Regions from separate parts of the Pseudomonas lundensis genome, predicted to be linked through region 1. Evidence: riboswitches for the same ligand, from Rfam matches in the RefSeq annotation. Region 1 holds a riboswitch; the other holds the start of a gene.
What was found. A riboswitch is a leader RNA that binds a small molecule or an ion and turns the genes downstream of it on or off. The one in region 1 is predicted to bind cobalamin.
Positions count from the first base shown of each region.

Region 2: it holds a riboswitch for cobalamin, as region 1 does, so the genes downstream of both, cobO (cob(I)yrinic acid a,c-diamide adenosyltransferase) here and cobW (cobalamin biosynthesis protein CobW) in region 1, are expected to answer to the same signal.

Region 1 is NZ_CP062158.2:2,722,457-2,725,864, reverse strand. Features, by position in the region: gene IF654_RS12640 (amidase) at 1-1,553, shown strand, start outside; cobalamin riboswitch at 1,598-1,797, shown strand; gene cobW (cobalamin biosynthesis protein CobW) at 1,890-2,957, shown strand; gene cobN (cobaltochelatase subunit CobN) at 2,961-3,408, shown strand, end outside.
Region 2 is NZ_CP062158.2:1,355,807-1,359,214, forward strand. Features, by position in the region: gene IF654_RS06615 (C40 family peptidase) at 1-90, shown strand, start outside; gene IF654_RS06620 (PQQ-dependent sugar dehydrogenase) at 166-1,473, opposite strand; cobalamin riboswitch at 1,598-1,840, shown strand; gene cobO (cob(I)yrinic acid a,c-diamide adenosyltransferase) at 1,923-2,534, shown strand; gene IF654_RS06630 (cobyrinate a,c-diamide synthase) at 2,545-3,408, shown strand, end outside.

The DNA of each region.
Region 1 (3,408 bases):
CTGACGAACTGCCAACCGCTGTCGGCTGGCCGCGCCGCCACGTACTCAAGGCCGGGGCCGTGGCAGTGGGGGCCGGGTTGCTGGGGCGCTTTGCCCAGGCGGCTGACAGCCCGGCGTTGTCCCAGGCCGATTATGTGCAGATGGACGCCTGGCGCATGGCGCAGGCCGTGCGTCAGGGCGAGGTCAGCCCGCAGGCATTGCTGGCAGCGGCCATGGCCCGTTGCGATGCCGTCAACCCCAGGGTCAAGGCGGTCAACCTGCGCCATGACGACTACGCGCAGGCGTTGCTCAAAGCGCGTGAGGCCAGCGCCACGTCAACCTCCGGCAGCCTGGCCGGGGTGCCGATTCTGATCAAGGACCTCAATACCTACCTGCAAGGCACGCCCACCACCCATGGCTGCCGTCTGTTCAAAGATGCCGCTGCCGCGCCGCATACCAGTACCCTGATTGCCCGTTATCAAGCCGCGGGGGCGGTGCCGTTCGGCAAGACCACCTGCCCGGAGTTCGGCTTGACCACGACCACCGAATCCCTGCTGTGGGGGCAAACCTGCAACCCGTGGAATCTGGCCATGAGTGCCGGGGGGTCCTCCGGCGGTGCGGCCGCAGCCGTGGCGGCCGGGATTGTGCCCGTCGCCCATGCCACGGACGGTGGCGGTTCAATTCGCATCCCGGCCTCTTATTGCGGGCTGGTGGGCCTCAAGCCGGGCCGTTACCGTACGCCCAGCGGCCCCGGCAAGTTCGAAGGCTGGTTCGGGGCCAGCGTCGGCAATGTGGTATCGCGAAATGTGCGGGACATGGCGCTGTTTCTGGATGCCGGGCAGGGCCATGAAGCCGGGAGCCCGTATTGGACCAAACCGCTGGCACGGCCCTACGTGGACGAGTTGCAGGCCGCGCCGGGACGTTTGCGCGTGGGGCTGGTGCGCGAATCGCTGACCGGTGCGCCGCTGGACCCTGAAGTGGCGCGGGTACTCGACGCGACCGCTCAGCGGTTGTCGGCGCTGGGGCACGACGTGGAGCCTGTGCGTTTGCAGGTCGATCCGCGGCAATTGTTTGGAGCCCATGGCGCGGTGATCGGTGACGCGCTGTTGACCTTGGTGCGTGACCGTGAGCAAGCGCTGGGCCGCAGTGCCACGCCTGAGGACCTGGAACGCATTACGCAAGTGGTGTTGGGCAACGCGCAAAAAGTCACGGGCGAAGCGTTGTATCGCGCTCGCCAGTCGTTTGAGTCGATTGGCGGCTACATGGAAGACCAGTTCCGCCAGCTCGACGTGATCCTGTCCCCGGTCACGGCCAACGTCACCCCGAAACTGGGGCTGCTGAGCCTCGACCAGCCTTGGGACAGTTACGCCCACAACGCCATGGGCAGCGCCGGGTTTACCGTGCTGGCCAATGTCAGCGGGCAGCCCGCCATCTCGCTGCCCGTGGGCATGAGTGACACCGGCATGCCGATTGGCATGATGCTCACCGCCCCGATGGGCGGGGAAGATGTGCTGCTGCGCCTGAGTGCGCAGCTGGAACAGGCGCACCCGTGGGCCAAATTGCCGACCCTTTGATCCACCCGCCCGCGTCTTGACATTGACCTGTTACAACGCACTGCGTAGCCTTGCGCGTTCGAGGTTCTTCGCCACGCGAAGCTAAGAAGGGAACGCGGTATGCCGCGGCTGCCCCCGCAACTGTAAACGGTCAATTGCCTTGCAAGGCCACTGCTCCAGGGAGCGGGAAGGCGCAAGGAAAGACGCAGCCCTCCGGCTGCTGTCAGCCGTAAGCCAGGAGACCTGCCTCGTGAGCGTTTTTTACTTCAACCGGGCGGGGTGATCCGGTGGCGAATACGGCCGTGCAGCGTGTGCGGCCTCGTCCCGTATGCCCGCCGCTTTGCCAAAGGGCATCCGATGAAAACACTGGCCAAAACCCCCGTCACCATCGTCACCGGCTTCCTCGGTTCGGGCAAAACCACCTTGCTGCGTCACATGCTGGACAACGCGCAGGGCCGTCGCATTGCCGTTATCGTTAATGAGTTCGGCGAGCTGGGCATTGATGGCGAAATCCTCAAGCAGTGCTCTATCGGGTGTACCGAAGAAGAAGCCAATGGCCGCGTGTATGAACTGGCCAACGGCTGCCTGTGCTGCACCGTTCAGGAAGAGTTCTTCCCGGTGATGCGCGAGTTGGTGGCGCGCCGTGGCGACATCGACCACATCCTGATCGAAACCTCCGGCCTGGCGCTGCCAAAGCCGCTGGTCCAAGCCTTTCAGTGGCCTGAAATCCGCAGCGCCTGCACCGTAGACGCCGTGATTACTGTGGTCGATAGCCCGGCCGTGGCCGCGGGCACCTTTGCCGCGTTCCCGGACCAGGTGGATGCCCAGCGCAAACTCGACCCGAACCTGGACCACGAATCGCCGCTGCATGAGCTGTTCGCCGACCAACTGGCCAGCGCCGACCTGGTCATTCTCAATAAAGCCGACCTGATCAGCCCTGAAGACCTCGCCAAGGTGCGTCTGGAAGTGGCAGAAGAACTGCCGCCTGCGGTCAAAGTCATCGAAGCCAGCAGCGGCCGTTTGCCGCTCGACGTGTTGCTGGGGCTGGGTAACGGCTCGGAAGCGCACATCGACAGCCGCCACAGCCATCACGATCATCACCATGAAGGCGATGACCATGACGACCACGATCACGACGCGTTCGACTCCATCTCCATTGAGCTGCCCCAGGCCGAAGAGCGCGTGCTGCTCGAAGCCCTGACGCAGTTGGTGATCCGCCACGGCATTCTGCGGGTCAAGGGTTTCGCCGCGATTCCGGGCAAACCGATGCGCCTGTTGATTCAGGGTGTGGGCACCCGTTTTGACAAACATTTCGACCGTGCCTGGGCGGCGGATGAAAACCGCGTCACCCGGTTGGTACTGATTGGTCAGGACCTGGACGCCGCGCTGCTGGAATCCACCCTGCGCACTGCGCTGAGCGCTTAAGCCATGCATTTGCTCAGGACCCAGCCCGGTGGCTTTGTATCGGACGACAACATTGCCGACCTGGGGCAAACCCCCGCCGAGCTGGTGATCCTGTGCAGCGGCGACTCCAGCCTGGCTTTGCTGGCCGAAGCGGCGCAGCAATTGCCCGACGATTACCCGAGCCTGCGTCTGGCTAATCCGATGCAGGTTCAGAATCATGCCTCGGTCGACCTGTATGTCGACCAGGTGCTGCAACACGCCAAGGTCATTCTGCTGTCGTTGCATGGCGGGATTGGCTATTGGCGCTATGGCATCGAACAACTGATGCAATTGGCCGAGCGCGGCGTGACCCTGATCCTGGTGCCCGGCGACGATCGTCCCGACCCTGAACTCAGCGCGCTGAGCACCGTGCCGGCCGAACAGGCCGAACGGTTGTGGCACTTTTTGCGTCAGGGCGGGCGGCACAACGCGC
Region 2 (3,408 bases), 1.4 Mb from region 1:
GACAGCCTGTCCAAAGCCTACTGGCAAAAAGCCTATCTGAATGCCAAGCGTGTACTGCCTACCGAGCAGCACCTGGCCCGCAATCCATAAGCGGCACTGTTGAATAAAAGAGAGGCTGTGATTGCACAGCCTCTCTTTTTTTTATCGGGGCAACCAGAAAGCCCCTTACTTGGCTGACACGCGCCAGACTTTGTTGCCGACATCATCGGCCACCAGCAGATCACCCTGTTTGTCGATCACCACGCCCACCGGCCGGCCCATCGCTTTTTCATCCGCGTTGAGGAACCCGGTCAAGACATCCATCGGCATGCCGGTTGGTTTGCCATCCGCGAACGGCACGAAAATCACTTTGTAACCGCTGTGGGGTTTGCGATTCCAAGAGCCATGCTGGCCGATAAACGCTCCTTCGGTGAAGTTTGGCAACTTGCTGCCATCGGCAAAACTCAACCCCAATGACGCGGTGTGCGGGCCGACGGCAAAGTCGGGGGCAATGGCCTTGGCCACCAATTCTGGGTTTTGCGGGTCGACCCTGACGTCGACGTGTTGGCCGTAATAGCTGTAGGGCCAGCCATAGAAACCGCCGTCTTTAACCGAAGTGATGTAGTCCGGTACAAGGTCGCTGCCGATCTCGTCGCGTTCATTAACGGCGGTCCAGAGCTTGCCGGTGGCCGGTTCCCAGTCCATGCCATTGGGGTTGCGCAAGCCCGACGCGAAAATCCGGTGGCTGCCGGTGGCCGGGTCTACTTCCCAGATCGCCGCGCGGCCTTCCTCTTTATCCATGCCGTTCTCGCCCACGTTGCTGTTGGAGCCAACGGTCACGTAGAGCTTTTTGCCATCGGGGCTGGCAATCACGTTTTTGGTCCAGTGATGGTTCAGCGGGCCGCCCGGCAGATCGACCACTTTGGTCGGCTGGGCGCTGATGCTGTCGGCACCGGCCTGATAGGGGAAGCGCAGTAGCTTGTCCGAGTCGGCCACATACAGATCGTTGCCGACCAGCGCCATGCCGAACGGCGAATTCAGGTTCTGCAAAAACACGCTGCGGGTTTCAGCGATGCCGTCGTGATTGGCATCGCGCAACAGGGTGATCCGGTTCGCACTTGGCACGCCCGCGCCCGCTTTGCCCATGACCTTTTCCATCACCCAGCCGCGAATCCCCTTGCTGTCGTCCGGTTTGGGCGGGGCATTGGTTTCTGCCACCAGCACATCACCGTTGGGCAGCACATACAGCCAGCGCGGGTGGTCGAGGTCCTCGGCGAAGGCGCTGACCTGCAACCCTTCGGCGGCAATCGGCTTGGCGCCCTGAGACCATCCCACGGCGGGTGCGATATTGACCGTCGGAATCAGCGTCTTGTTGGGCTCAGGCAGCTTGGGCGAGGGGCCGGTGCCATCCGCCACTTGCAAGGTCGAACTCTCACCACAGGCGGCTAACCCTGCTGCAAGTACGATGACAACAGCGTGCTGGCGCTTAAGCATGTGAATCTCCATGAGTGGGGTGTAAGTGATAGAGAAGCCTAGTCGTGCAAAGGTTCAGGGCAATGCCGTTTTGAAGTGCAGGTCAGCGCTTCCTTTAATTGACGCTCCACCCCCAACCCTCTAACCTTCGCCGCTTGTTTCAGGTGCTCTGCAGCCATGGGCTGGCAGGGTGAAACAGGGAAGCCGGTGAGGGGCAGGGCGCAGTGCGCCAGGTTCACGATTCCGGCGCTGCCCCCGCAACGGTAAATGAGTCAACACCGCGCTGAGTGCCACTGTGTCTGTACACGGGAAGGCGCGCGGTCAGGGTTGCTGCCAGGCAGGCGGCCCGCTCATGAGCCCGGAGACCGGCCTGATCCATCCAGCACCTCGCGGCGGGCGACGGTGTGTCGCTGTTGTTAAATCTCCCCCCGCCTCCCGTTTGCTTTTTTCAGCCCCAACGGAGAGCTGCCATGAATGAATCCCCCGAACGCGACGAACGTCATCAGGCGCGCATGCTGCGCAAAAAAGCCGTCATGGACGAGCGCATCGCCAGCGCACCCAATGAATGTGGTCTGCTGCTGGTCTTGACCGGCAATGGCAAAGGCAAGAGCAGCTCGGCTTTCGGCATGCTGGCCCGCGCCATGGGCCACGGCATGCAGTGCGGCGTGGTGCAGTTCATCAAGGGCCGCAACAGCACCGGTGAAGAGCGCTTCTTCCGCCGCTTTCCGGAGCAAGTGCGCTATCACGTGATGGGCGAGGGCTTCACCTGGGAAACCCAGGACCGCCAGCGCGACATCGCGGCGGCCGAGGCTGCCTGGGAAGTGTCCCGCGACATGCTGCGCGATCCGTCCATCGGGCTGGTGGTGCTCGATGAGCTGAACATTGCGCTCAAGCACGGCTACCTCGACCTGGATCAGGTGCTGACAGACCTGCAAGCCCGCCCGCCGATGCAGCATGTGCTGGTCACCGGGCGCGGTGCAAAACCTGAACTGATTGACCTGGCCGACACCGTGACGGAAATGAACGTAGTCAAACACGCGTTCCAGGCCGGTATCAAAGCCCAGAAAGGCATCGAATTGTGAGTGTTCAAGCATGAGAGAGTCGCGTCATTGCCCGGCGGTGTTGATCGCCGCGCCGGCTTCCGGTCAGGGCAAGACCACCGTTACCGCCGCGTTGGCCCGTTTGCATCGCAATCAGGGGCGCAAGGTGCGGGTGTTTAAATGTGGCCCGGATTTCCTCGACCCGATGATTCTGGAGCGCGCCAGCGGTGCGCCGGTGTATCAGGTCGATTTGTGGATGGTGGGCGCAGAGGAAAGCAGGCGCTTGCTGTGGGAGGCCGCTGGCGAAGCTGACCTGATCCTGATTGAAGGGGTTATGGGGCTGTTTGATGGCACCCCGTCCAGCGCAGATCTGGCCCGTCATTTCGGGGTGCCGGTGCTGGGGGTCATCGATGGCACGGCCATGGCCCAGACCTTTGGTGCCCTGGCCTTGGGGCTTGCGCGGTACCAGCCGGACCTGCCCTTTGCCGGGGTGCTGGCCAACCGGGTGGGCACGGTGCGTCACGCGCAATTGCTGGAAGGCAGCCTGACCGAAGGCTTGCGCTGGTATGGCGCGTTGTCCCGGGAAACCGGCATCGAGTTGCCGAGCCGTCACTTGGGGCTGGTGCAAGCCAGCGAGTTGAATGACCTGGACGCCCGCCTGGATGCCGCAGCCGACGCGCTGGCCAGCACCTGCGAGGTAGCGCTGCCACCCGCTGTTGAATTCGCCGCGCCGACGCCGGTGACGGTCGAGCCGTTGCTGGCGGGCGTACGGATTGCCGTGGCCCGGGATGAAGCGTTCGCCTTTACCTACGGCGCGAGCCTGGCCTTGCTGCGGGACATGGGCGCGGAGCTGGCGTTCTTTTCACCGATCCGTGACACGCAGCTTCCCGCTGCGCACAGCCTGTATTTACCGGGT